DNA from 2 places in the Pelomonas lactea genome. Region 2 is predicted to be linked to the other one. Evidence: predicted binding sites of a transcription regulator. Region 2 holds the regulator's gene; the other holds the start of a gene.
The links. Region 2 encodes FNR, which switches genes on or off when oxygen is low (the NO sensors DNR and NnrR bind a similar motif). Its sites were predicted from a motif close to TTGATNNNNATCAA; they were not measured.
Positions count from the first base shown of each region.

Region 1 (14,219 bases), on a different contig from region 2:
GTGCGCATGAGCGACGAGGCCATGGTGGCCGAGGGCGTCACCAAGCCGTTCTTCCCGCATGGCATCGGCCACCTGCTGGGCCTGCAGGTGCACGACGTGGGCGGCTTCATGGCCAGCGAGGAAGGCGGCGTGGCGGACAAGCCCGAGGGCCACCGCTACCTGCGCCTGACGCGGCCGCTGCAGGCCGGCATGGTGGTCACCATCGAGCCGGGGCTGTACTTCATCCCCACGCTGCTGCGCCGGCTGCGCGAGTCGCCCCAGGCGGCCCACGTGGACTGGGCGGCGGTGGAGCGGCTGTCGCGCTACGGCGGCATCCGCATCGAGGACGACGTGGCCTGCCGCGCTGGCGGTGAGCCGCCCGAGAACCTGACGCGGGACGCGTTCGCGGCTACGGCCTGACGGCCGGGTCGCCGTACAGCACGCCGCGGCCGTGCGTGCCGACGTAGACGCGGCCGAACACCTTGGGGTCGCCGCTGACCTGCAGGATCAGCCCCCACTGGTGCGCGTCGTCGTTGATGCGCTGCCAGCTGGTGGCTGAGTCGGTGGAGCGGAACAGGCCGTAGCGGCCGGCCACGGTGCCGGCGAGGACCAGCGCCGGGGCCTTGCTGCGCGGCGCCGCGCGGCCGAGGCCGAAGGCGTGGATCTCGCTGACGCCGGGCAGGCGCTGGAACGCGCCGCCGTCGCCGGCACGGTACAGGCCGTGGAACGCGGCCAGCCACAGCACGCCCTCGCGGCCGGGCTCGGCGTAGAGCCGGTCCTGGCCGCCGCGGTCGTCGCCGCGCTTGCTCTGGTTGTGGCTGCCCGGCGCGGTGCGCGTGACGGGGCCGTCCGGCAGCGCCAGCGGACGGGCGGTGAACGTGAGGCCGGCGTCGCGGCTGCTGAACAGGCGGTCGTCGAACAGCGCCATCGCGTGGAAGCGCTGCGGGTTCACGCGGTCGGCGATGACGCGGGTGCCGGCCGGCAGGCCTTGCACCGGCGTCCAGGTGTCGCCGCGGTCGTGGGTGACGTGGGGCGTGCCGCCCTTGGGCGTCCAGACCCAGGCGCGGCCGTCGGCGGACACGGCGATGAAGCCGTCGCCGGGCAGCTTGCCGGCGGGCACCGTGGCGGGTTCGCGCCAGCTGGCGCCGCCGTCGAGCGAATAGCCCAGGTTCTTCGTGCCGCCGTCGCGGGCGTTGCCGATGCGCACGATCACCTCGGGCGCGGCCTCGGCGCCGGTCACGTCGTGCGTGTTGCCGAAGAAGGGCGGCTTGGGGTTGCCGGCGGCGGGCTGGTCCAGGTCGGTGTGCACGAAGCCCGAGTAGTCGCCGATGGCCGTCACCAGCGGCACGCCCTGCGTCGGGCTGTGCAGCGCCAGCGCGACGGTTTCCTCTATGCCGCGGGACATGACCTGCCAGCGCGTGGGGCGGCCACGGTCGGCGTCCGTCAGGTTCAGCGTCTCCCAGCCGCCGTAGCCGGTGGTGAACAGCGCGTGGTCGGGGTTGGCGGGGTTGATGCGGACGTCGTAGAGCCAGTGCAGGTGGGTGTCGGCCACGTAGGGCGCGGCGGACGCGTCGAAGCTCGCGGTCTTGAACAGCTCGGTCCACGTGGCGCCGGCGTCGGTGCTGCGGAACAGCTGGTCACCCGCGCCGCGGCCGGCCGTGCTGGCGAGCAGGCGCTGCGGGTGCGCCGGGTCAACGGCCACGGTGGCGTAGCCGAAGGGGTCGGTGGCGCCGGGGCGGGCGGGCGTGATGTCGGCCCAGGTGTCGGTGCGCGGGTCCAGCCGCCAGACGCTGCCGTCGGTCATGCGGTGGGGGCCGGGCTCGCTGGCGAAGGCCAGGTAGAGCCGGCCGTCGCCCGCCAGCGCGGCGCGCATGGGGCGGTGTTGCGTGGGCGCGCCGGGCACGGGCCGCCAGCTGGCGCCGGCGTCCGTGCTGCGCCACAGGCCGGGCCGGCCGACGACGGACACGCCGGCGTAGACCGTGCGGCTGGGCTGGCCGCGCGCGCCGCTGGCCGGGTCGAACAGCACGAAGTTGATCGTCGCCTTGCCGTCGCTGCCGCCCCAGCCGGGGCGCGGGCCGTCGCTGGCGTCGCGCTGCCAGGCGGCGTCGGGGAAGCTGTCGACGCGCTGCAGGCTGCGGCCGGCGTCGGTGCTGCGCCACAGCCCTGTGGTGCGGCTGGCCAGGTAGAGCACGCGGCCGTCGTTGGGGTCCACGGCCAGCCGCTCGCCGTTGCCGCGGCCGCCTTCGTTGCCGCCCAGCGGGAAGGGCAGCGCGGTGCGCTGGAAGGTCTTGCCGCGGTCCGCCGAGCGCAGCAGCGCGCCGTTGGGCACGCCGGCGACCGTGTAGGTGCCGCAGGCGAGGAGCAGCACGTCGGGGTCGTTCGGGTCCACGGCCAGGCTCTCCACGCCCATCAGGTTCACGTCCTTCAGCGCCAGCCCGTCCAGCAGCGGCGTCCAGGTGCCGGTGGCGGTGTCGCGGCGGTAGGCGCCGCCCATGTCGGTGCGGGCGTACATCAGGCCCGGCACGGCCGGGTGCAGCGCGAAGCCGCTGACGAAGCCGCCGCCGACGATGGCGACGGGCTTCCAGGCGTAGGCCGGGTCGGCTGCGGGCGCGGCGGGCGCACCGGTGGCCAGCGCGAGCTGCGCACCCAGCAGCGCGCCCAGCAGGGGTTTGAAGGGGTTCATGTCTCCAGCGTCTTCTTGTTCAAGTGCCGGCATCGTCCATTTGTTCGCGTGTCGAACAAATACGGTTTACCCGGAGGAACGGGCGGCGGCGGGCGACCGTCGGGCCAGGGTTCCCGGCAGGTCACCCGTCGGCGGGACATGGGATACTTGCTGGAACGACAGGCCGCAAAAAATGGAATTACATTCCATTTTCAAGGAGACAGCACGCATGAGCCACCCGATCTCGTTGAAGCACACGCTGAGCTACGGCAGCGCGAACCTGCTGGGCAGTGGCGCGCTGGCCATCGCCGGGGCCTGGCTGCTGTACTTCTACACGACGTTCTGCGGGCTGACCGTGGTGGAGGCCGCCACGATCTTCTCGGTGGCCAGCATCCTGGACGCGATCAGCAACCCCGTGATGGGGTACATCAGCGACAACTTCTACAACACCCGGCTGGGCCGGCGGTTCGGGCGGCGGCGGTTCTTCATCCTGATCGGCATTCCGCTGGTGCTGCTGTATCCGCTGATGTGGGTGGAGGGGTTCGGGTTCTGGTACTACCTCGGCATGTACGCGCTGTTCGAGCTGGTCTACACGTCCATCATGGTGCCGTACGAGACGCTGGCCACCGAGATGACGACGGACTTCGCGGTGCGCTCCAAGCTCACGGGCTCCAAGGCGATGTTCGGCAAGGCGGCCAACTTCCTGGCGGCGTTCATCCCTGCGCAGCTGTTCCTCGTCTACAGCAAGGAGTCGGCCACGCCCTTCCTGCTGATGGGCATCATCTACGCCGCCATCATGTGCGCGGCGATGGCGGCGCTGTACTTCAATTCCTGGGAGCGCCCGGCCCACGAGGTGGTGCAGGAGCGTGCCGGCAGCCTGTGGCAGGCGCTGAAGAAGCTCGGCGCGGACATGCTGTCCACCTTCCACCTGAAGATCTTCCGCAAGCACCTGGGCATGTACCTGCTGGGGTTCGGTGCGGAATGGCTGTTCGCATCGATCTTCACCTACTTCATCGTGTTCGTGATGGAGCAGGACAAGTCGGTCGTCGGCTACCTGAACAGCTTCAGCTCGGTGATGCAGCTGATCTCGACGATGGCGTTCATCGGCCTGTGCATCAAGTTCGGTTTTGCGCGGCCCTACCGCATCGCGCTGCTGGTGGTCTGCGGCAGCGTGCTGGCCTACACCGCGCTGCACTTCCTGGGCTGGTCCAAGCAGACGACCGCCATCGCGCTGTTCGCCATCACGGCCGTGTTCGGGCTGGGCACGGGCGGCGTGTACTACATCCCCTGGACGGTCTACACCTTCCTGGCCGACGTGGACGAGGTGCTGACGGGCCGCCGCCGGGAGGGCATCTACGCCGGCGCGATGACGTTTGCCGGCAAGATCACACGCTCGGTCATCGTGTTCGCAATGGGCTGGGTGCTGGGCGAGTTCGGCTTCCTGTCCGGCCAGGCCGCGCAGCCGGAGAGCGCCGTCAACGCCATCGTCGGCGTGTTCTCGCTGGGCGTCATCGGCCTGGGCCTGGGCGGCATCTACTACACCTACCAGATGAAGCTGGACCGCCAGAACCACGCGGTGCTGCTGGCGGAGATCGACCGCATCAAGGCCGGCGGCCGCATCGCCGACGCGCCGCCCGAGGCCCGCGCCGTGGCGGAGGAGCTGACCGGCTGGAAGTACGAGCAGTGCTGGGGCAACAACAAGCTGGCACCCAAGGACAGCCCGGTGCACGCGCGCGCCTGAGCGCAGGCCGCGGGTCAGCGGCGTAGCTCGGCCGCGATGAGTCCGTCGCAGGCGGCTTCCACCAGGTCCAGCACGGTCTCGAACCCGGCCGCGCCGCCGTAGTACGGGTCCGGCACATGGCGCTGGCCGAGGTGCGGCGCGTAGTCCAGCAGCAGTTTCAGGCGCTGCCGCCGGGACGGCGGGCACAGCCTCTGGGCGTGGGCGAGGTTGTCGCCGTCCATCGCCAGCACAAGGTCGAAACGGTCGAAGTCCGCGGCCACCAGCTGGCGGGCGCGCAGCGGGCTGAGGTCGTAGCCGCGCTTGCGCGCATGCTCCTGGCTGCGTTCGTCCGGCGGCGCGCCGACGTGGTAGCCATGCGTGCCGGCGGAGTCCACCTCGACGTCCAGCCCCGCCGCGGCCAGCTTGGCGCGCATGACGCCATCGGCCGTCGGGCTGCGGCAGATGTTGCCCATGCAGAAGAAGAGGATGCGTCGGATCGTCATACGGGCTGCATTTTCCAGCGGACCGGTGCCGAGCCGCCCCAAGCCGGCCCGCAGGCGATGTGCAAGCGGCTCAATGCCGCTTGCATCGCCGTCCCCTCGGGGGACCGCCTAGACGCGCCTGCGTTCAGCAGAGCGGGTCTGGGCGAGGGGCGCCTTCAAAACCGCATGTCGGCGCGCAGCGAGATGACCCGGAAGGTCTTGTTGCGCGACCAGCTCTCGGTCAGGTACTCGCGCTGGGTGACGCTGTTGATGCTGGTGCCCACCGAGCTGTCCTCGGCGTCGCGCGGCAGCAGGTTGGCCATGGACAGCCGCCAGTTGATGCCGTCGCGCACCGAGCCGCTGCTCCAGGACAGGTAGGCGTCGAACTGGTGGCGGGCCGTCTGGTCGCGGCGCAGCGTCTCGGTCACCTGCTCGCGGCTGGCGGGCACGTAGTTCACGTTGAAGCCGCTGCCGAAGCTCAGCCCCCAGGCCTTCCAGCGGTGGTCCAGCCCGAAGTTCAGGCTGCCGCGCGGCTGCTGGTCGATGCGGTTGCTGTTGCCCGGCAGGCCCTGCACCCTGTTCTTGAAGACGGCGGCGTTGAAGCGCAGCAGCATCATCTGCAGCTCGGCCGGCGCGTCCTCCCACAGCTCGTCCATGCGGGCCTTGAACTCGAACTCCATCCCCATGCGTTGCGCGCGGCCGAGGTTGCGCGGCCGGCTGACCCAGCGCTGCGCGCTGTCCCAGCTCACCGTCTCCAGCTGCACGTCGCTGCGGATCAGGTTCTTGATGTCGCGCAGGAAGGCGCTGCCCGAAATGATGCCGCCGGTGGGCAGCCAGTGTTCCAGGCTGAGGTCGGCGCCGGTGGCCAGCTCGGGCTTCAGGGCCGGGTTGCCGGCGCGGTCGGCGTGGGTCTGGTAGTTGGGGCCGTCGGGGTAGGTGGTGTTGATGGTGGGGCGCGCCACCAGGTCGTTGAGGTTGGGCGCGCGGTAGCTGCGCGTGAGCGCCAGGCGCACCTGGTCCTTGGGGAAGGCTGCGGGCTTCCAGAGGATGTGGAACAGCGGCGAGGTGACCTGCGAGACGTTGCGCGTCTCGGGCAGCATGCCCGCCGCGGCGGCCGTGGTGGCGATGCGCTCGTAGCGCAGGCCCGCGTAGAACGCCCACTGCTTGCTGGGGCTCCACTCGTCCTGCGTGAAGGCCGCGAAGCGCTCGTTGCGCGAGGCCAGCAGGTTGCCGAAGCGCGCCAGGCCCGGCAGCGGCGCGCCGTTGACCAGCGTGTCCACCACCTGCGTGCGCTGGCTGCGCTCGGCCTCGGCGCCGGTGACCCACTGGTGCTCCTGGGCGGTCTTCAGGCTCCAGCGGCCGCCGAGGCTGGTCTGGTCTTCCTCCACCGTGCTGCGGTCCTGCTGCGCGCGGTCGGTGGTGACGCCGGCCAGGGTCTGCGTGTCGCGGCGGTCGCTGCGGCGGGTGTTCTTGGTGGTGCCGGTGCCCAGCCGCAGGTTGAAGCTCTCACCCAGCTGGGGCCGGTAGTCGGCCGACATGTTTAGGCGCAGATGGTGGTTGCGCGCGTCGTTCTGGGTATGCACGTCGCGAAACCGCGTGCCCTCGGAGTTGAACTGGCTGCTGCCGTCGCTCTGCGACAGGAAGAACGACGGCGTCAGGTTGAAGCTCAGCGTGTCGCTGTACTTCCAGCGCAGCCGGGCGTTGCCGTTCAGGCTGGTGTTCTGGTTCTCGCTGGTGCCGAGCTGCGTGTTCTGCTCGACGACCTCGCCGGTCTGCGTGTCCGTGCGGCGATTGCCCGAGTCGACGTTGTTGAAGAAGCGGCGCACGGCGCCGTTCGTGGAGATGGCGCCGACGAACTCGTCGTTGTTGGGGCCGCCCCACTTGAGGTTGCGGGTCCAGCTGGCGTCGGCCTGCGGCTCGTTGCGGTCCCAGCCCAGGCCCACGCGCACCTCGTGGTTGGACTTCTGCAGCGGCTCGCGCAGCACGATGTTGATGGTGCCCGCAATGGCCCGCGTGCCGGTGGCGGCGGTGGGGGCGCGGTAGATCTCGATGCGCTCGATCTGGTCGGGCGGCAAGTCCTCCACGGCGAAGCCCGGCGGCGGGCGCTCCTCGTCGATGAGGATCTGCGTGGCGCCGCCGCCCATGCCGCGCATGCGGATGTCGCCGCCACGGCCAGGGCGGCCGCCCAGCGTCACACCCGGCAGCCGGCGCAGCACGTCGCCCAGCACGACGTCGCCGTACTTCTCCAGGTCCTCGCGTTCGATGACGATCTTGCTGGCCGTGCTGTTGCGGCGACGGCTGTTGGCCGTCGGGCCGCTGCTGACCTCCACGCGGTCCAGCTTGTTGCCCGTGGCGGCCGGTGCCGGCGCCGCAGCCGGTGCGGCCGGTGCGGCCGGCGTGGCCGGCGTGGCCGCTGGGGCAGGCGGGGTGGGCGTCGGGGCCTGGGCCACACCCGGCAGGCTGACGGCGCAGAGACAGGGCGCGGCCAGCGCGAGGAGGAGGCGGCTCATGGCCGCGCATTCTTGCGGAGCCCGTTAACACCTGCTCACGTAAAGCGCTCATTTACATGAGCGCCCGCGAGCGGTGTGATCAGAACCGCCAGCCCAGGCCCACGCTGGCCAGCGTCGGGTTGACCTTGAACTTGCCGGCCGATGCACCGTTGGAATAGACGGTCGTGCCCAGGTTCACCTTCTTCAGGTCGAAGTTCAGGTAGGTGCCCTTCGTGATCTCCACGTCGGCGCCGATCTGGGCGGCCAGGCCGAAGCTGTTGTGCTTGATGCCGGGCTTGAGCGCCGCCTGCACCGCGGGCGCGAACTCGACGGACGAGAAGTTCGTGTAGTTCACGCCGGCGCCCACGTAGGGGCGGAAGGTGGCGTTGGGGGCGAAGTGGTACTGCAGCGTCAGCGTGGGCGGCAGGTGCTTGAGCGAGCCGATCTCGGTGCCGTTGGAGTACAGCTTCTGCTTCTGCGGGTAGGTCAGGATCAGCTCGGCCGCGATGTTGGGCGTGATGAAGTAGCTGAAGTCGACCTCGGGGAACGTCTTGTTGTTGATGGACAGGCCCAGGCCGGTGCTGTCCTTGTTGGCCGAGTCCAGGTGCAGCGCGCGCACGCGGACCATCAGCGAACCCTCCTCGGCCTGCGCGGGTTGCAGGGCGAAGACAGCGGCGGCAGCGATGGCGGCCAGGCGGAGGGCGGGGGAGAACTTCATCAATGACTCCTGGTGAATGGGACGTGTCCCGATGAAGTCATTGAACGCGCCGGACGCCCGGCGCGATTTGAGGCAACACAAGGTCGCGCGCGGCGGCGCGGCGGTCAGTGCTGCAGCTTGCGGTGGATCAAGCTTTGTGAGCGGGCCGAGCGACGGGCCGCTCCCTAGCCGGCCCGCCGTGGGCGATGTGCTTGCCGGTCGATCCGGCAAGCATCGCCGTCCCCTTGGGGGCTGAGGCCGGACAGGACAAGTCCTGAGGACTTGTCGTGCCTGCCGAAGGGCAGCCGCTCCGTCGGCTGCGCGGTCTGCAAGACCGACCGGACCGCCCGCGTTCAGCGGGGCGGGCGGGGCGAGGGGTCAACTGTTCTTGCCGAGGCGTTGGCACAACGCCAGCGTCAGCGCGCTCTGGTTCAGCGTGTAGAAGTGGATGCCCGGCGCGCCACCGGCGATGAGGCGCTCGCACAGCTTGGTGACCACATCCAGGCCGAACGCGCGGATGCTGGCCGCGTCGTCCATGAAGCCTTCCATCTTCATCTGCACCCAGCGCGGGATCTCGATGCCGTCGCGCTGCGCGAACTGCGCAATGCGGCCGTAGTTGTGGAAGGGCATGATGCCCGGCGTGATCGGCTGCGTGACGCCCAGGCGCCGCGCCTCGTCGACGAAGTGGAAGTAGGCGTCGGCGTTGAAGAAGAATTGCGTGATCGCGCCATCGGCGCCGGCGCGCATCTTGTCGGCGAAGTGCTGCAGGTCGCGCGCGGCATAGCGCTGCTGCGGGTGCGTCTCGGGGTAGGCGGCCACCTCGATGTGCCAGTCCTTGCCCTGGGTCTCGCGGATGAAGCTGACCAGCTCCGACGCGTAGCGGAACTCGCCCGCCGTGGCCGTGCCGCTGGGCAGGTCGCCGCGCAGCGCGACGACGCGGCGGATGCCGCGCTCGCGGTAGGTGGCCAGGATCTCGGCGATGTTCTCGCGCGTGGAGCCCACGCAGCTGAGGTGCGGCGCGGCGTCGAAGCCGGCGCCGGCGATGTCCATCACCGCCGACAGCGTCTTGTCGCGCGTGGAGCCGCCGGCGCCGTAGGTCACGCTGAAGTACTGGGGCTTGAGCGCGCCCAGCTCCTGCACGACGGTCTTGAGCTTCTCGACGCCCACGGGCGTGTTGGGCGGGAAGAATTCGAAGGAGACGGGCGTGTTCATCGGGACGCGTGTAGAAAGAATTCGCGGTTGCCATCACCGCCGGTGATGGGGCTGTCGAAGTAGTCCAGCACCTGGAGGCCCAGTGCCGTGCAGGCCAGCCGCACGCGGGCTTCCAGGCGGGGGTAGTCGGCCTCGTCCTTGACGAGGCCGCGCTTGTCCAGCGCCTGCGGGCCCAGCTCGAACTGCGGCTTGATCAGCACCAGCAGGTGGCCGTGCGCCTCCAGCCAGGGCAGCAGCTCGGGCAGGCTGCCCACCATGGAGATGAAGCTCAGGTCGCCCACGATCAGCGAGAAGCCGCCCGTGGGCGCGTGCGCTCGCAACGCCCCCAGCTCGCGCACGTGCACGCCTTCCAGCGCCGTCACGTGCGGTTCGGCCCGCAGCCGCGCATGCAGCTGGCCATGGCCCACATCCACGCCGACGACATGGCGCGCCCCGCGGGCCAGCAGGCAGTCGGTGAAGCCGCCGGTGCTCTGGCCGACGTCCAGCACCGTGTGGTGCGAGACGTCGAAACCCGTGCGGTCCAGCGCGCCTTCGAGCTTGAGCCCGCCGCGCGACACGTAGCGCAGCTCCGCGTCATCGGTGACACGCAGCTGCGCGGTCTCGGGCAGGTCCTCGCCGGCCTTCTTCAGGGTGGCCCAGCCGGTGGGCGAGGCCCATTCAGCGGCGCCGTTGCTGATGAGGCGCTGGGCCACCGAGCGGGTCGGGGCCAGGCCCTGGGCGACGAGGAGCTGGTCAGCGCGCATCGGCGATCAGTAGCGGTAGGTGTCCGGCTTGTAGGGGCCGGCCTTGTCCACGCCGATGTAGGCGGCCTGCTCTTCGGTCAGCTCGGTCAGCTGCGCGTTCAGCGTGGTCAGCTGCAGGCGGGCGACCTTCTCGTCCAGGTGCTTGGGCAGCACGTAGACCTCGCCGACCTTGTAGTTGTCCTTGTGCGCGAACAGCTCGATCTGCGCGATGGTCTGGTTGGCGAACGACGAGCTCATCACGTAGCTCGGGTGGCCCGTGCCGCAGCCCAGGTTCACCAGGCGGCCCTTGGCCAGCAGGATGATGCGCTTGCCGTCCGGGAAGATGACGTGGTCGACCTGCGGCTTGATCTCTTCCCACTGGTACTTCTCGAGCGACGCGACGTCGATCTCGTTGTCGAAGTGGCCGATGTTGCAGACGATGGCGTTGTTCTTCATCGCGGCCATGTGCTCGTGGCGGATGACGTTCTTGTTGCCGGTCGTGGTCACGAAGATGTCGGCCTTGTCGGCGGCGTACTCCATCGTCACGACGCGGTAGCCTTCCATCGCCGCCTGCAGCGCGCAGATGGGGTCGATCTCGGTCACCCAGACCTGGGCCGACAGCGCGCGCAGCGCCTGTGCCGAGCCCTTGCCCACGTCGCCGTAGCCGGCCACGACGGCGATCTTGCCGGCCACCATCACGTCGGTGGCGCGCTTGATGCCGTCCACCAGCGATTCGCGGCAGCCGTAGAGGTTGTCGAACTTGCTCTTCGTGACGCTGTCGTTCACGTTGATGGCGCGGAACAGCAGCGTGCCCTTGGCGGCCATTTCCTTCAGGCGGTGCACGCCGGTGGTGGTCTCTTCCGTCACGCCGATGATCTCGGCGCTCTTGCGGGTGTACCAGGTGGCGTCCTCGGCGACCTTCTTCTTGATCGCCGCGAACAGGATGCGCTCTTCCTCGCTGCCGGGGTTGGCCAGCACGGACAGGTCCTTCTCGGCCTTCTGGCCCAGGTGCATCAGCAGCGTCGCGTCACCGCCGTCGTCCAGGATCATGTTGGGGCCTTCGCCCGGCTCACCCTTGCCGGCGAACTCGAAGATGCGGTGGGTGTAGTCCCAGTAGTCTTCCAGCGTCTCGCCCTTGTAGGCGAACACGGGCGTGCCGACGGCAGCCAGCGCGGCGGCGGCGTGGTCCTGCGTCGAGAAGATGTTGCAGCTGGCCCAGCGCACTTCGGCGCCCAGCGCCTGCAGCGTCTCCACCAGCACGGCCGTCTGGATGGTCATGTGCAGCGAGCCGGCGACGCGCGCGCCCTTGAGCGGCTGCGACGCGGCGTACTCCTTGCGGATGGCCATCAGCGCCGGCATCTCGTGCTCGGCGATCTTGATTTCCTTGCGGCCCCAGTCGGCCAGCGACAGGTCCTTGACGATGTGGGCGGGGAGGTTGGCGGTCATGTCGGCTCCTTCAGGGAATGAAGCCGCTGACGACGGGTGCGGGGGAGTTCAGGCCTCACCCCGACCTAAGGTCAGCGGGTGAGCGCGGTTGCAGGGGGTCAACATTCCGAGCCTGGCCTCAAGGGGTGCTGAGGTTGCAACGCTCCTCGGAAGCCGCAGATTCTATCCAGCCCGCCCGGTGTCGTGGCAATCCACCGGTGCCGCCGGGTGCCAACAAATCGTCGCGCGGGGCGCCGAACTTCGCCGACCTCAAGACGCTTCAGCGCGGCAGAGGCGCGAAGCGGTCCGGCCGCCCGCGCTCCAGCTGGCGCAGACGCCGCTCCAGGCCGGCGAGGTCCGTCACGCCGTGCAGGTCCGTCGGTGCCGGCGCGTCGTCGCGCCGCCAGCACCGCGCCCACCCTGCAAGCCAGCGGAGGGGCGCCAGGGGCAGGGGAGAGTGGGCGGGTTGCAGGGTGGCGGGTGGCATCGGGCGGTCCATCGGTGAGTGCTTGCCACGATAGGCAGCGGCCGCAGGTCCGCCAAGGCACAGCGTGGTGGGCGCCGGCAGGGCCTGTATCAGCGCCGGTGCTGACACAGGCCCACCTCAGCCGCCGCCGCGCAGCTGGCCCACGTCCATGCGCGGCGGTGCACCGAACAGGCGCCGGTACTCGCGGCTGAACTGCGACGGGCTCTCGTAGCCGACGCGGTGCGCGGCGCTCGCGGCGTCCAGCCCATCGGCCAGCATCAGCCGGCGCGCGTGCTGCAGCCGCAGCGACTTCTGGAACTGCAGCGGCGACAGCGCGGTCAGCTGCTTGAAGCGCTGATGCAGCGTCGACGGGCTCATGTGCGCCAGCGCCGCCAGCTCGGCGATGGACAGCGGCTCGGCGAAGCGGCGCGTCAGCTGCTCGATGACGCGGTTGAGCCGGCGTGCCATGCCGTCGCCCTGCGCCAGCGCGCGCAGCCGCGGGCCCAGCGGCCCCGTCAGCACCCGGTAGAAGATCTCGCGCTGCACCAGCGGCGCCAGCGTCTTGAGGTCTTGCGGGCTGTGCAGCAGCTGCAGCAGCCGCTGCGCGGCGTCCAGCAGCGGCGCGGTGACCGGCGCGACGTGCAGGCCGGCGTCGGCGCCCGCAGCGTCCGTGGCCGCGTCGCCGTCCAGCAGCAGCTCGGCCAGCGCCTGCGTCTCGCAGCTCAGCCGCAGGCAGACATAGGGTTTGTCGAGGCTGGCCTCCACGACCTGCCCGCGCGGCAGCGCCGTCACCGGCACCAGCAGGCACTGCATGGCGTCGTAGTCGACGACGCGGTCGCCCAGCCGCGCCTGCTTGCGGCCCTGCAGCACCAGCACCAGGCCGGGTTCATAGATGGCCGGCACCGGCAACGCCGGCGCGCTGGCGCGGATCAGCCGCAGCCAGGGCAGGGCGGTCGCGTGGTGCCCGTCGGCAGGCGCATGCGCCAGCGCAAGCGCAACGGTGCGCGCGCGCAGGGCCTGGAGGTCGTCGTCGGTTGGCATGCGGCCGATTGTGCAAACGCAGCGGTGGCTCCGGGGCGAAGCCGGCCGAGGGCGCGGAGGATCGGGCAATCATGCGCCAGCTTTGTGCTGGGCGGCAGCGGCACGCGTTTCCTAAGCTGCCGCCATTCCGTTGACGATGCACGCAAGGAGTTCCGTGATGACGCAAACCCACTTCCCCCGCCGCCGCCTCGGCACCACCGGCCCCGAGGTCTCTGCCCTGGGCCTGGGCTGCATGGGCATGTCCGATTTCTACGGCCCGGCGGACGACGAGCAGTCGCTGGCGGTGCTGAACCGTGCGCTGGACATCGGCATCAACTTTCTCGACACCGCGGACATGTACGGCATCGGCGCCAATGAGCGGCTGCTGCGGCGCCTGCTGCTGGCGCGCCGCGGCGAGGTCGTGCTGGCCACCAAGTTCGGCCATGTGCGCAGCACGGACGGCGCCGTCACCCGCATCGACGGCAGCCCGGCCTACGTGCGCCAGGCCTGCGATGCGAGCCTGGACCGGCTGGGCGTGGACCACATCGACCTCTACTACCAGCACCGCGTCGACAAGACCGTACCCATCGAGGAGACCGTCGGCGCGATGGCCGAGTTGGTGAAGGCCGGCAAGGTGCGCCACCTCGGGCTGTCCGAAGCCTCGGCCGCGACGATCCGCCGCGCGCACGCCGTGCACCCCATCGCCGCCGTGCAGACGGAGTATTCGATGTGGAGCCGCGACGTCGAGGCCGAGGTCCTGCCCACCTGCCGCGAGCTGGGCATTGCGCTGGTGCCCTACAGCCCGCTGGGCCGCGGCTTCCTGACCGGCGCCATTCGTTCGGCCGACCAGCTCGCCGCGGACGACCGCCGCCGCATCCACCCGCGCTTCCAGGGCGAGAACCTCGACCACAACCTCGCGCTCGCCGATTCGCTGGCTGTGCTGGCCGAGGAATGGCGTTGCACGCCCGCCCAGCTTGCACTGGCCTGGCTGCTGGACCGGGGCGACGACATCGTGCCCATCCCCGGCACGCGCAGCGTCAAACGCCTGGACGAGAACGCGCGGGCCGCCGGCATCCAGCTGGACGACGGCCGGCGCGAGCGCATTGCGGCGCTGCTGCAGCGTCATGCCATCGCCGGCACGCGTTACCCGGCAGCGCAGATGGGGGCGGTCAACGTCTAGGTCGACGCGGCCGCGCTGCGGTAGGCCCAGAACCGCGGCAGGCACAAGCCCGTTGCGATGACGCCCACCAGGCAGATCGAGCCGCCGACCCAGATCGCCGGCGCCACGCCCCAGGCATCGGCCATGAAGCCGGCCCGTGCGTTGCCGATGAGCGGCCCGGTCAGG
Region 1 is NZ_JBIGHX010000009.1:185,790-200,008, reverse strand. It holds gene pepQ (Xaa-Pro dipeptidase) at 1-399, shown strand, start outside; gene ACG04Q_RS21975 (WD40/YVTN/BNR-like repeat-containing protein) at 389-2,662, opposite strand; gene ACG04Q_RS21970 (MFS transporter) at 2,871-4,382, shown strand; gene ACG04Q_RS21965 (low molecular weight protein-tyrosine-phosphatase) at 4,397-4,864, opposite strand; gene ACG04Q_RS21960 (TonB-dependent receptor plug domain-containing protein) at 5,020-7,353, opposite strand; gene ACG04Q_RS21955 (OmpW/AlkL family protein) at 7,433-8,050, opposite strand; gene metF (methylenetetrahydrofolate reductase [NAD(P)H]) at 8,408-9,241, opposite strand; gene ACG04Q_RS21945 (TlyA family RNA methyltransferase) at 9,238-9,984, opposite strand; gene ahcY (adenosylhomocysteinase) at 9,991-11,409, opposite strand; S-adenosyl-L-homocysteine riboswitch at 11,483-11,563, opposite strand; gene ACG04Q_RS21935 (hypothetical protein) at 11,669-11,875, opposite strand; gene ACG04Q_RS21930 (AraC family transcriptional regulator) at 11,993-12,895, opposite strand; gene ACG04Q_RS21925 (aldo/keto reductase) at 13,053-14,054, shown strand; gene ACG04Q_RS21920 (MFS transporter) at 14,051-14,219, opposite strand, start outside.
Region 1: a site for FNR is predicted at 8,168-8,181, ahead of ACG04Q_RS21955 (OmpW/AlkL family protein). Genes of this name have one in related genera too.

Region 2 (14,219 bases):
TGCAGCTCCTCGACCGTCACGCCGTTGTTCAGCGCGCCGCGCACATGCGTCTTCAGCTCGTGCGTTCGGCCCAGCGCCACCAGCATGCTGACGGTGACGATGCTGCGCGTGCGCAGGTCGATGCCGTCGCGCTGCCAGGTGTTGCCCCAGGCATGGCGGGTGACCAGCTCCTGCAGCGGTGCGGTGAACGGCGTGACCTTGGCCAGCGCGGCGTCGACGTAGGCATCGCCCAGCACCGCGCGGCGCGTCGCCAGGCCTTGGGGATCGAGTTCCATGAGGGCTCCTTCGTGCTTGCCGTGCAGCTTAGCGAGCCGCGGACCGCGCCGGTTCAGAAGGCAAGAAGCCCATCGACGTCACCGGCGATGGGCTTGCGTGTGGGGCCGCGGGCGATGCCCGCCGGCATCACTCCATGCAGTCGACCATGACCTGCCCGAAGCCCGAGCACGACACCTGCGTCGCGCCGTCCATCAGCCGCGCGAAGTCGTAGGTGACCCGCTTGCTCTGGATGGCTTTTTCCATTGACGAGATGATGAGATCGGCCGCCTCGGTCCAGCCGATGTGGCGCAGCATCATCTCGGCGGACAGGATGGAGGAGCCGGGGTTCACGTAGTCCTTGCCGGCGTACTTGGGCGCCGTGCCGTGCGTGGCCTCGAACATCGCCACCGAATCGCTCATGTTGGCGCCCGGCGCGATGCCGATGCCACCCACCTGCGCGGCCAGCGCGTCGGAGATGTAGTCGCCGTTGAGGTTCAGCGTCGCGATGACGCTGTACTCGGCCGGGCGCAGGATGATCTGCTGCAGGAAGGCGTCGGCGATGACGTCCTTCACCGTGATGAGCTTGCCGGTGCGCGGGTTCTTGAGGCGGCACCACGGGCCGCCGTCGATGGGCTCGGCGCCGAACTCCTTCTGCGCCAGCGCGTAGCCCCAGTCCCGGAAGGCGCCTTCCGTGAACTTCATGATGTTGCCCTTGTGCACCAGCGTGACCGACGGCTTGTCGTTGTCGATGGCGTACTGGATGGCCTTGCGCACCAGGCGCTCGGTGCCCTCGCGGCTGACCGGCTTGACGCCGATGCCCGAGGTCTCGGGGAAGCGCAGCTTCTTGGCGCCGAGCTCGTCGCGCAGGAAGGCGATGAGCTTCTTCGCCTTGTCGCTGCCGGCCTCGTACTCGATGCCGGCGTAGATGTCCTCCGAGTTCTCGCGGAAGATGACCATGTCGACCTTGTGCGGCTCCTTCACGGGGCTGGGCACGCCGTCGAAGTACTGCACGGGGCGCAGGCAGACGTACAGGTCCAGCTCCTGGCGCAACGTCACGTTCAGCGAGCGGATGCCGCCGCCCACCGGCGTCGTCAGCGGGCCCTTGATGGAGACGATGTAGTCCTTCACGGCCTGCAGCGTCTCGTCGGGCAGCCACACGTCGGGGCCGTAGACGCGCGTGCTCTTCTCGCCGGCGTAGATCTCCATCCAGTGGATCTTGCGGGCGCCGCCATAGGCCTTGGCGACGGCGGCGTCCACGACCTTCAGCATGACCGGCGTGATGTCCAGCCCGGTGCCGTCACCCTCGATGAACGGGATGATGGGGTTGTGCGGCACGTTCAGCGAGAAGTCGGCGTTGACGGTGATCTTCTGGCCGCCTTCGGGCACCTGGATGTGATGGGACATGGCGTAGCGCTTTCGCAGCGATGCGAGGACAAGGATGCGGCGAGTTTATGGCCCGCGTCAGCAGGCCAGCATGACGCGCTGCCACACGCCATGCGCCAGCCCCCAGCCCGCGCCCAGCGCCAGCATCAGCCCGGCCAGCCGCAGCGCCAGCACGTCGCCGGCCGGCCCGTGCTTGAGCAGCCGCGCGCGCCACAGCGGCGCGACCACCAGCCCCGGCGTGCTGGCCAGCGCAAAACCCGCCATCGCCGCGCCGCCGCTCAGCGGCGAGCCCGACAGCCCCGCCAGCAGCAGCGCCGCATGCAGCAGCCCGCAGGGCATGGCCACCCAGGCCAGCCCGGTGGCGAACGCGTGGCGCGGCTGCGGCCGCCAGCGCACGCTGCCCAGCCAGGCCGGCACGCGGCCCTGCAGCAACAGCATCAGCCCGAACAGCAGCAGCGCCGCCTGCAGCAGCGCCCAGGCGGGCTGCAGCAGCGCCACGCTCTGCGACGCCCGCGCCAGCGCCTCGGCCGACGCCGCCGCAACGACGCCACCCGCCGTGTAGCCCAGCACCCGCCCGGCCAGCAGCCGCGCCGGCCGCTGCCCGCCCGCCAGCGCGCAGGGCGCGCTGCACATGGCCGCGCAATGCGGCATGCCGGCCAGGCCCATCAGCGTGGCCGACACGACGAGCGCGAGGTCACCGGCCATCAGATGATCTTGGAGAAGCGCTCCCGGCTCGCGTCAGCCTGCAGGTAGCGGTCGAACACCGCGGCGACGGCGCGCACAAAGTACCAGCCCAGCGGCGTGACCTGGATGGCGCCCGGCTCCAGCACGACGAGGCCCTGCCCCGCCAGCTGTGCCAGCCGTGCCAGCTCGGGCTCGAAGTAGCTCGGCACATCGACGAGGTAGGACGCGGCGATGGACTCATACTCCACGCGGCCCTGGCACATCAGCGCCATGATGACGGCACGGCGCAGCAGGTCGTCGCGCGTCAGCGCCAGCCCGCGCTGCACGGGCAGTTGCCGCTGGTTCAGCGCGTCTTCGTATTCCTCCAGCGTCTTGGCGTTCTGCGCATAGGTGGCGCCCACGCGGCTGATGGCCGACACACCCAGGCCCACGAGGTCGCAGTCGGGCTGCGTCGAGTAGCCCTGGAAGCCGCGGTGCAGCAGGCCCTGGCGCTTGGCAATGGCCAGCGGGTCGTCGGGCAGCGCGAAGTGATCCATGCCGATGTAGGCATAGCCCTCGCCCAGCAGCGCGCTGATGGCACCGGACAGCATGGCCAGCTTGTCGCCCGCGGGCGGCAGCAGCTCGGCCACGATGCGGCGCTGTGGCTTGAAGCGCTGCGGCAGGTGGGCGTAGGCGTACATCGCGATGCGGTCGGGCCGCAACTCGGCCACCTGCGCGATGGTGCGGGCGAAGCTGACGGGCGTCTGCTGCGGCAGGCCGTAGATCAAGTCCACGTTGGTGGACGAGAAGCCCAGTTCGCGGGCGTGCTGCATCAGCGCGGCCACCTGCTCCAGCGGCTGAACGCGATGCACCGCCTTCTGTACCGCGACGTCGAAGTCCTGCACGCCGAACGAAAGCCGGTTGAAGCCCAGCAGCCGCAGGTGGGCCAGCCGGGCCTGGTCCACCGTGCGCGGGTCCACCTCGATGGACAGCTCGGCGCCCGGCAGTAGCTTGAAGCGCCGGCGCAGCATCTCCATCAGCTCGCCGAGCTCCGCGTCGGACAGGAAGGTCGGCGAGCCGCCACCCAGGTGCAGCTGCGACACCGGCGCCGGGCCACCCAGCGCGTCGGCCACCAGCTCCACCTCGCGGGCCAGCGCGGCCAGGTAAGGTGCGGCGCGCTCGTGGTGCTTGGTGATGATCTTGTTGCAGGCGCAGTAGTAGCAGAGCTGCTCGCAGAACGGGATGTGCACGTAGACCGACAGCGGCTGCACCGTGCCGCGCTGTCGCAGCGCCTGCAGGTGTTGCGCGCCCTGGTGGGCCTCGACGAAACGGTCCGCCGTCGGGTAGGACGTGTAGCGCGGCCCCGCCACGTCGTGGCGGCGCAGCAGGTCGGCAAGCTCGAGTTGGGGAGGTCTATCGGTCACAGCAGCCATGTCGCCACTGTGCCGAGCCGGCCCCGCCCCGGCCTTGATGCAGGTCAAGGCCGGGGCGGGTCGCCTGGCGAAGAATGTCCCTCATGCTGACGACCCAACCCTGCCCGATGCGTGCGTCGCCCGCGTCCGATCCGTCGACACTGCCCGCCATCGAGCCGTTGAAGGTGGCCTGCGCCAGCTGCAACCTGCGCGAGCTGTGCCTGCCCGTGGGCCTGAACGCCGGCGAGCTGCAGCAGCTGGACGGCCTGGTCGCCAAGCGCCGCTCGGTGGCGCGGGGTGATCACCTGTTCCGCAACGGCGAGCGCTTCGAGGCGCTGTACGCGGTGCGCACCGGCTTCTTCAAGACCTGCGTGGGCAGCGAGGACGGGCGCGACCAGGTCACCGGCTTCCAGATGGCTGGCGAGTTGCTGGGGCTGGACGGCATCAGCAGCGACCACCACCACTGCGACGCCGTCGCGCTGGAGGACTCGTCGGTCTGCGTGATCCCCTACGCGCAGCTGGAGGGCCTGTCGCGCGAGTTCACGGTGCTGCAGCACCAGTTCCACAAGATCATGAGCCGCGAGATCGTGCGCGACCATGGCGTGATGCTGCTGCTGGGCAACATGCGCGCCGAGGAGCGGCTGGCGGCCTTCCTGCTGAACCTGACACAGCGGCTGCAGGCACGCGGGTTCTCGGCATCCAGCCTGGTGCTGCGCATGACGCGCGAGGAGATCGGCAGCTACCTGGGCCTGAAGCTGGAGACCGTGAGCCGCACGTTCTCGCGCTTCCAGGACGAGGGCCTGATGGAGGTGAAGCAGCGGCAGCTGCGCATCCTGAACCAGGCGGGGCTGCAGGCGCTGGTCAACAACAGCCGGTGTTGAGTTGAGGCCCCTCGCCCGCGCTTGCCGCTGAACGCGGGCAAGCCCGGGCGGTCTTGCAGACCGCGCAGCCGACGGAGCGGCTGCCCTTCGGCAGGCACGACAAGTCCTCAGGACTTGTCGTGTCCGGCCTCAGCCCCCAAGGGGACGGCGATGCTCGCGGGGGTGGCCCCGCTCGCACATCGCCAGACGGGCCGGCTTGTGGCGGCCCGGCGCTCGGCCTCAAACGCAAAAGCCCCGCGGGTGCGGGGCGGCAGGTCAATGGCGTGTGGCGGGTCAGCCGACCTTGATCTCGTTGCGCACTTCCTTGACGCCGGGGACGGCGGCGACGAGCTTGATGGCCTTCTGGGCCAGTTCGGCGCTGGGGGCCGCGCCCTTCACGATGACGACGCCGCCATCGGTGCTGCTGACGGTCAGCGGCAGGGCCTGCAGGTCCTTGTCCTGCTGCAGCACGGCCGCGGCCTGGGCGGCAACAGCGGCGGCGTCCGCGGGCTGGGCTTGCGGAGCCTGCCCGGCGGGTGCCGGCACCGGGTCGGCGGCGAAGGCGGTGGACAGGGCCGTTGCCGTCAGGGCGGCGGTCAGCAGGCGGGCGAAGGTGGAAGCGTGTTGCATGCGTATCTCCTGAGGATGCGTGGATAGAACGCGGCACCGGACCGGCACCACGACGCCCTCAGCGCAACAGCCGTGCCAGCGCCGACTTCTCCTTTCATATCAACCACTTAAGTCGCTCGCGAGCCGGGCTGGCAGAGCCTGGCGGGCGATTCTGTCGCCGCCCGGCGACAGGCCGCGCGCCGCGCAGGCTAAGTGCCTGATTCACCGGGCCTTTTGCTGTCGCCGAAATCCGACAGCGCACTTTGGGGGTCATCGCGGAACAGCTGCGGGTCCAGCCCGTGCTTCTGCATCAGGCGGTAGAACTCGGTGCGGTTGCGGTCGGCCAGCCGCGCGGCCTCGGCGACGTGGCCGGAGGTCAGCTTGAGCAGCCGGTTCAGGTAGTCGCGCTCGAAGCGCTGCTTGGCCTGCTGGTAGTTCAGCACCTCGGCCGACGGCATCTGCAGCGCCCGCTGCACCTGCGCCAGCGGCACCAGCGGCGCCGTCGCCAGCACGCAGACCTGCTCGACGACGTTGTAGAGCTGGCGCACGTTACCGGGCCATGGCGCCGTCACCAACGCCTCCAGCGCGTCGGGCGCAAAGCCCTTCACCCGCTTGTGGTGGCGCGCGGCCAGCGCGGCGAGGAAGTGCTGCGCCAGCAGCGCGATATCCTCGCGGCGCTCGCCCAGCGCCGGCAGCGCCAGCCGCACGACGTTGAGCCGGTAGTACAGGTCGGGCCGGAACTGGCCCTCGGACATCGCCAGCTCCAGGTCGCGGTGCGTGGCCGACAGCACGCGCACATCCACCGCCACCGCGTCGTTGCTGCCCACCGGCCGCACGACGCGCTCCTGCAGCACGCGCAGCAGCTTCACCTGCAGCGCCAGCGGCATGTCGCCGATCTCGTCCAGGAATACCGTGCCGCCGTGCGCCGCCGGGATCAGCCCCTGGCGGTGGCCCTGCGCGCCGGTGAAGGCGCCCTTCACATGGCCGAACAGCTCGGACTCCAGCAGCGCCTCGGGAATGGCGCCGCAGTTCACCGCGATGAAGGGCTTGCCGGCCCGCGGGCTGGCGCGGTGCAGCGCGCGGGCCAGCAGCTCCTTGCCGGTGCCGCTGTCGCCGCTGATGAGCACGCTGGCGTCGGTGGCGGCCACCAGCCGCGCCTCGGCCAGCACCTCGGCCATGCGCGGGCTGCGGCTGATGATCTCGCGGCGCCAGTCGCCATCGCCGTCGAACGGCGCCGGGCCGGGCGCGTTGACGCGCAGCGCCTGCTGGATCCTGGCCAGCAGCTCCTTGGCGTCGTAGGGCTTGGTCAGGTAGGCATGGGCGCCACGCGTCGTCGCGTCCACCGCATCGGGGATGCTGCCGTGCGCCGTCAGCAGGATGACCGGCAGCGACGGGTGGCTGGCGCGCAGCTCGTCGAACAGCGCCAGGCCGTCCAGGCCCGGCAGGCGCACGTCGGTGATGACCAGCGACGGCAGCTTCACCGCCAGGTGCGCCAGCGCGGCCTCGGCGCTGGCCACGGCCTGCACCTGGTAGCCCGCGGCGGTGAGGCGCATCGTCATCAGGCGCAGCAGGTCGGCGTCGTCGTCGACGAGGAGGATGTCGGCGGGGGCGGTCATGCGGTACTCCTCAACGCTTGGCAGGCAGCGTCTGCTCGATGACCTTGAGCGCCTCAAGCTTCTCGTTCAACTGGTCATTGCGGCGCTGGCTGTCGCGCAGCTGCTGCGTCAGCTTGTCGACGCTGTCCTGCAGCCGGCGCTGCTCGGCCAGACGCAGCGACAGCTGCACGGCCAGCGGCTTCAGCGGCTCGGCCAGCGGGTCTGCGGAGGCGGCGACCGCCTCCACCTGCGCGGCGGCCTGCGCCAGCTCGGCGGTGCTGCGGCCCAGCGACAAGGCCTTGCGCAACTCCTCGCCCGTGGCGAGCACGCCCTGCAGCGCCTGCACCTCGGGCACGGGCGGCGGCTCCGGGCACACCGGCGCGGGCCGCGGCGGCTCGGGGGCCGGCGGGGGCGTCTGGCAGGCCGCCAGCAGCAACAGGAGGGCGATTTCAGACAGTCGTTTCATGAGGCAGTTCAAGTCGGAAATGGGCGCCGCGTTCGCTGGGCAGCAGGCGGCAGCGGCCGCCGTGCGCCTGCGCGATCTCGCGCACGATGGACAGGCCGATGCCGCTGCCGCGGCGCGCGCCGGGTGCCTGGTGGCGGCCCTGGTAGAAGGGGTCGAAGATGTGCGCAGCGTCCTCGGCGGCAACGCCGGGGCCGGCGTCGATGCAGTCGATGGCCACGCGGCCACCGCCCTGCCCTAGCGCCAGCGTGATGGCCCCGCCCGGCGGGCTGAAGCGCACCGCATTGCCCAGCAGGTTGGCCAGCACGATGCCCAGCTTCTCCTCGTCGGCCATCACCGTGCAGGGCTCGGCCTGCACGCGCAGCTGCAGGCCGCGCGCCTGCCACAGCAGCCGCTGGGCGTCGGCCGCGCGCTGCAGCAGCGCGTGCAGCGCGACCGGGCGGCGCTGCAGCTGCTGCGAACCGGAGGCCAGCGTCTGGTAGTGCAGCAGGTCTTCGATCTGGCGCTGCAGCGCGGCGCTGTTGTCGCCCAGGATGCGCACGATCTCGGCCTGGTCCGCCGTCAGCGGCCCGGCCACGCCGTCGCGCAGCAGCGCCGCGCCCTCGCGAATGGAGGCCATCGGCGTCTTGAGCTCGTGCGAGATGTGGCGCACGAAGCGGGTCTTGTCGGACTCCAGCGCCGCCAGCCGCTGGCGCAGCCACTCCAGCTGCTGCCCGAGCCGGCGCATGTCGGCCGGGCCGCGCACGGTCACGGGCTCGTCGAAGCGGTTGTCGCCCAGGCGCTCAATGGCCGCCTCGACATGCCTGAGGGGCCGCAGCAGCCAGCGCCCGAAGCCCAGGCCCAGCAGCACGGCCAACGCGATGGCCCCCAGCACCAGCCCGGTAATGAGCCGGCGCTGCTGCTCCAGCTCCGCCAGCACCGCGTCGCCACGGCGGTCCATGGCCTGCTGACCGCGCTCGGCCAGCAGCTCGTTGAGGCGGTGCAGCCGCGCGAACACGGGCGTCAGCCGCTTCAGCGCGGCCGGGCGGGCGCGGCCGGCGCCCTGCAGGGCCTCCCAGGCCGCATCGGCCTGCGCCTGCCACTCGGCGAACAGCGGTTGGTCGGTGGCATCGGGCATCAGCGCCGCAAGGGACGCCTGGGCGTCCCGCGCGCCCTGCGAGGCATCGCGAAAGCGCTCACGCAGGCTGGCGTCGTCCAGCACCAGGAACTGCCGCGCGCTGCGCTCCATGGCCACCGTGCGTTCGGCCAGGCGCTGCACCTGGGCGGTCAGCGCCGCGGCGTCCTGCGAGGCCTGGCGGCCCTGCTGCGCCACATGTTCCAGCGCGAACATGGCCTGCGCCGCCGCACCGCCCAGCACGGCCGTGACGAGCAGGAAGGCGGCCAGCAGGCACTGGTGGAAGGACAGCCCGCGCAGCCGCGGCCGGGCCGGGTCGGTGAAAGACGGGGGCTCGGTGGGCGTGTCGGGCGCTAGCGCGGCATCCAGGGTGTAAGACGGCATCGTGGGCGCCGCATGCTAGGCCGCGCGGCGGCGCCAGCCCACCCCAACATCGTCAGCGGTTGCATCACGATGCAACCGGCCTGCCACGATCCGAAAGCTGCACCATGCTGCACCGCACAAAATGAAGCAGAAGCCGGCGTAGGATGGGGTTCATGCGTCCACAGATCCTGATCATCGGCTGCGGTTTCGGCGGCCTGGAGGCGGCCCGCGCCTTTTCCGGTTCACGCGGTGCCGATGTCGACATCACCGTCGTCGACAAGACCAACCACCACCTGTTCCAGCCGCTGCTGTACCAGGTGGCCACGGCGGGTCTGTCGGCGCCGTCCATCGCGGCCCCCATCCGGCACCTGTTCCGGCGCCAGCCCAACGTGACGACGCTGCTGGGCGAGGTTGTCGCCATCGACGCGCAGGCGCGCACCGCGACGCTGAAGGACGGCGCGCTGCTGCGCTGGGACCACCTCATCGTCGCCGCCGGCGCCACGCACAGCTATTTCGGCCGGGACGACTGGGCACCCTACGCGCCCGGGCTGAAGACGCTGGACGACGCGTTCGAGATCCGCCGCCGCGTGCTGATGGCGTTCGAGGCCGCCGAACTCGAGGACGACGCCGCGAAGCGTGCCGCGCTGCTGCAGTTCGTCGTCGTCGGCGGCGGGCCCACCGGCGTGGAGCTGGCCGGCACCTTCGCCGAAATCGCGCGGCACACGCTGCCGGGCGAGTTCCGCCGCATCGACCCGCGCCAGGCGCGCATCCTGCTCGTCGAGGGCGGCCCGCGTGTGCTGGCGGCCATGCCCGAAGCCCTGAGCGAGCGCGCCCGCGAGCAGCTGTCCGCGCTGGGCGTGGACGTGCGCCTGGGCGCGCGCGTGACCGGCATCGATGCCGACGGGCTGGACGTGACGACCGCTGCCGGCGCGGAGCGGCTGCACAGCCGCTGCGTCGTGTGGGCGGCCGGCGTGGCCGCGTCGCCGTTGGGCCGCGCGCTGGCCGAGGCCACCGGCTGCACGCTGGACCGCGCCGGCCGTGTCGTCGTGGAGCCCGACCTGAGCCTGCCAGGCCACCCGCGCATCCAGGTCATCGGCGACCTGGCCGCCGCGCAGAGCCACAAGCCGGGGCACCCGCCGCGGCCGGTGCCGGGCGTGTCACCCGGCGCGAAGCAGATGGGCCGCTGTGCCGCCGCCAACATCCGCCGCCAGCTGCGCGGCGAGGCCACGCAGGCCTTCCGCTATGCCGACTACGGCAACCTCGCCACCATCGGCCGCAACAGCGCCGTGGTGGACCTCGGCTCGCCGGCCGGGCCGCTGCGCTTCTCGGGCTATTTCGCGTGGCTGTTCTGGCTGTTCGCGCACGTGTACTTCCTGATCGGCTACCGCAACCGCTTCGTCGTGCTGCTGGACTGGGCCTGGGCCTACTGGACCTATGACCGCGGCGCGCGCGTCGTCGCCAACGCCGCGCTGCCGGCGCTCAGCGAGGCCAGCCCGGCGAGCGCTTCTCGGCCCGCCCCGCGTCCGCCGGCTGGCTGACCAGCAGCAGCGTCAGGCTGGCGCCCAGTGCGACGACGCCCCAGAAGATCAGGAAGCTGACGGTGTAGACCGCCTGTGCCGACAGCTCGACGGGCACGGCGCCGAACCAGCGCAGCTCCAGCGGGTCCACCACCGAGAACACCAGCGCCTCCAGCACGCCGGCCGCCAAGAAGGACGACCAGGCCACCGCCATCGCGAAGCGCGCGACGCGCGAGGGGCCGGGCGCGCCTGTCACCGCGCGGCTCCCGGCGCGCCGGTGGCGGCGTGGTTGCGGCCCACCATCGCCGGCACGTCACCGGCGCGGGCGCGCATGTCGGCGGGCTCGACGTCATCGGCGGCCTGCTGCGACTTGGCGCGCAGGTCCAGCGGCGGGTCGGGGTGGCGGATGGCCAGCGCCAGCGTGAAGAAGCTGGCGATGACGACGGCGATGGGACCGCCCGCCACCAGCCAGACCATGGGTTCCCGCCAGGCGGGTTGGGAAGGGGAAGCAGCAGGCATCGATCTCTCCTGGGGTTCAGCGCGGCAGCACGAAGGTGGACTTCTCGATGACGGTCTCCGGGTGCTCGCCGTCACGGGTGATGCGCCAGTGCATGGGGTGGGCGCCGGGCTTGGTCTGCGCGGCCACCTCGGGCGGCAGGCGCAGCGCCACGGCCACCCAGCGCGCCTCGGCCGGGCCCAGCTCCACGGTGCGGGCCTGGCTCAGCATCAGGCCGGGCAGCCCCTCGGCCTCGAAGCGGTAACGCTGCGGCGACTCGGTCGCGTTCATGACCTGCAGCCGGTAGACGTTCTCGATCCAGCCGTCCTCCACCAGCCGGGCCAGCGAGGCGCGGTCGCGCACGACGTCGACGCGGAAGGAATGCCGCGACGCGATATTCCACAGCAGCGCCGAGCAGATGGCCAGCAGCACGGCGCTGTAGATCAGCACGCGCGGCCGCAGCACGCGGCGCCAGCGCTGGCCACGCGTGAGCCGCTGCTCCAGGCCGTTCTCGGTGTCGTAGCGGATCAGGCCGTGGGCCGTGCCCATCTTGTCCATGACGCCGTTGCAGACGTCGATGCAGGCCGCGCAGCCGATGCACTCGTACTGCAGGCCGTTGCGGATGTCGATGCCCGTGGGGCAGACCTGCACGCACAGGCCGCAGTCGATGCAGTCGCCGATGGCGGCGGCGCGATCCTCGCCCTTCTTGCGCTTGGCGTTGTTGCCGCGCGGCTCGCCGCGCACGGGGTCGTAGCTGACGATCAGCGTGTCACGGTCGAACATCGCGCTCTGGAAGCGCGCGTACGGGCACATGTACTTGCAGACCTGCTCGCGCATGTAGCCGGCATTGCCGTAGGTGGCAAAGCCGTAGAACAGCACCCAGAACGTCTCCCACGGGCCCAGGCCCAGGGCCAGCACCTCGGCACCCAGCGTGTGGATGGGCGTGAAGTAGCCGACGAAGGTGAAGCCCGTCCACAGCCCGAGCGCAACCCACACCGCCTGCTTGGCCGTCTTGCGCCAGAGCTTGTTGAAGCTCCACGGCGCCTTGTCCAGCCGCAGCCGCGCGTTGCGGTCGCCCTCGAACCAGTGTTCGACGCGCATGAAGATCTCGGTGTAGACCGTCTGCGGGCAGGCGTAGCCGCACCACAGCCGTCCCGCCACGGCCGTGAACAGGAACAGCCCGAAGGCCGAGATCATCAGCAGGGCCGTGAGGTACACGAAGTCCTGCGGATACAGCACCAGGCCGAAGACGTAGAAGCGGCGGGCTTCCAGGTCGAACAGCACGGCCTGGCGCTCGCCCCAGTCCAGCCAGGGCAGACCGTAGAACACCAGCTGCGTCAGGGCCACGAAGGCCCAGCGCCAGCGCGTGTAGAACCCGTCCACCGCCCGGGGGTGGATCTTGTCTTCCGAGCGGTAGAGGCGGATGACCTGGGCGGCGTCACCCCGGCCTGGGACTGCGGGACCGGTCATGGATCAGGGCGTGGCAGCGACGTTCTGCGACTGCGACAGGCTCCACACATAGGTCGCCAGCACGCGGATCTGCTCGGCCGTGAGCCGCTCGCCGTGGGCCGGCATCACGTTGTGCTTGCCGTTGTTGACCATGGCCATGATGGCCTCCTCGCCCCAGCCGTGCAGCCAGATCTTGTCGCTGAGGTTGGGCGCGCCCAGCGCCGGGTTGCCCTTGCCGCCCATGCCGTGGCAGGCCGCACAGGCGGCGAACTTCGGTTTGCCCAGCTGCGCGTACAGCGGGTTGTGCGGGCTGCCCGACAGCGACAGCACGTAGTGGGCGACGTTGCGCACATCCTCGCTGCTGCCCACGGCCGGCGCCATGACGGGCATGTTGCCCTCGCGGCCCTTGGTGATGGTCTCGGTGATGGTCTCGACGCTGCCGCCCCACAGCCAGTCACTGTCGGTCAGGTTGGGGAAGCCCTTGGAGCCCTTGGCGTCGGCGCCGTGGCACTGAGCGCAGTTGTTGGCGAACAGGCGCTCGCCGATGGCGTGGGCCTGCGGGTCCTTGGCCAGTTGCTCGGGCGCCATGTTCGCGAAGCCGGCGTAGACGGGCGCCATCGCAGCGCGCGTCTGGGCGACCTCGGCGGCATGCTCGTCCAGGCTGGTCCAGCCCAGCGTGCCCTTGGCGCTGCCCAGGCCAGGGTACAGCGCCAGATAGGCGCCGGCGAACACGATGGTCAGCACGAACAGGCCCATCCACCACAGCGGCAGCGGGTTGTTCAGTTCGCGCAGGTCCTCGTCCCAGACGTGGCCCGTGGTGTTGTCGGCGGCGGACGGCTGGCGGCGGCTGGCGATGATCAGCAGCACGCCGCAGGCCAGCAGGCCCAGCACCGTGGCGGCCGCGACGAAGATCGACCAGCCGGAGCTGAAGAAGTCACTCATTGCTCGCCTCCCTCAAAGGGCAGCGCGGCGGCGGCCTCGAAGCGGCCCCGCCAGGCCCAGACGACGATGCCCACGAAAACAGCCAGCGACACGACGGTCACGGCGATGCGGAGTTCGTTGATGCCCATGATGCGGGCTCCTTACTTGTTCGCGGTGCCAAGCACCTGCAGATAGGCGACCAGCGCGTCCAGCTCGGTCTTGCCGGTCACGTCCTGCGAGGACGCCTGGATGTCGGCGTCGGTGTAGGGCACGCCCAGCGTGCGCATGGCCTTCAGGCGCACGGGCATGCCGGCGGCGTCCACCGGGTTCTGCGCCAGCCACGGGTAGGCGGGCATGTTGGACTCGGGCACCACGTCACGCGGGTTGTTCAGGTGGATGCGGTGCCAGTCGTCGCTGTAGCGGCCGCCCACGCGGTGCAGGTCGGGGCCGGTGCGCTTGCTGCCCCACTGGAACGGGTGGTCGTAGACGAACTCGCCCGCGGTGGAGTACTTGCCGTAACGCAGCGTCTCGGCGGCAAGCGGCCGCACCATCTGCGAGTGGCAGTTGTAGCAACCCTCGCGCAGGTAGACGTCGCGGCCAGCCAGCTGCAGCGCCGTGTAGGGCTTCAGGCCGGGGGCGGCCTGCGTGGTGGAGCGCTGGAAGAAAAGCGGCACGATCTCGACGATGCCGCCGACCAGCACGGTCAGCAGCACCAGCACGATCATCAGCAGGTTGCTGGTCTCGATGCGCTGGTGGCCGCTCACGGCTTCGGGTTGGGTACTCATGTTCTCTCCTCAGGCGTGGGCCAGCGTGGGGGCGGGAATGCGCACGGGTGTGGCGCTGCCGGCCTGCACGGTCTTGATGACGTTCCAGGCCATGACCAGCATGCCGCCCAGGTACAGCAGGCCACCGGCCAGGCGGATCACGTAGAACGGCCAGGTCGCCTTGACGCTCTCGACGAAGGTGTAGACCAGCGTGCCGTCGGGGTTCACCGCGCGCCACATCAGACCCTGCATGACGCCGGCGATCCACATCGCGGCGATGTAGAGCACGATGCCCAGCGTCGCGATCCAGAAGTGCAGCTCGATGGCGCTCTTGGAGTACATCTGCGTGCGGCCG
Region 2 is NZ_JBIGHX010000011.1:16,155-30,373, forward strand. It holds gene ACG04Q_RS23875 (carboxymuconolactone decarboxylase family protein) at 1-275, opposite strand, end outside; gene icd (NADP-dependent isocitrate dehydrogenase) at 403-1,659, opposite strand; gene ACG04Q_RS23885 (urease accessory protein UreH domain-containing protein) at 1,717-2,343, opposite strand; gene hemN (oxygen-independent coproporphyrinogen III oxidase) at 2,343-3,734, opposite strand; gene fnr (fumarate/nitrate reduction transcriptional regulator Fnr) at 3,842-4,594, shown strand; gene ACG04Q_RS23900 (BON domain-containing protein) at 4,868-5,203, opposite strand; gene ACG04Q_RS23905 (sigma 54-interacting transcriptional regulator) at 5,392-6,798, opposite strand; gene ACG04Q_RS23910 (hypothetical protein) at 6,809-7,243, opposite strand; gene ACG04Q_RS23915 (sensor histidine kinase) at 7,227-8,738, opposite strand; gene ACG04Q_RS23920 (NAD(P)/FAD-dependent oxidoreductase) at 8,891-10,255, shown strand; gene ACG04Q_RS23925 (hypothetical protein) at 10,197-10,490, opposite strand; gene ACG04Q_RS23930 (hypothetical protein) at 10,487-10,753, opposite strand; gene ccoG (cytochrome c oxidase accessory protein CcoG) at 10,770-12,200, opposite strand; gene ccoP (cytochrome-c oxidase, cbb3-type subunit III) at 12,204-13,121, opposite strand; gene ACG04Q_RS23945 (cbb3-type cytochrome oxidase subunit 3) at 13,118-13,249, opposite strand; gene ccoO (cytochrome-c oxidase, cbb3-type subunit II) at 13,262-13,885, opposite strand; gene ccoN (cytochrome-c oxidase, cbb3-type subunit I) at 13,895-14,219, opposite strand, start outside.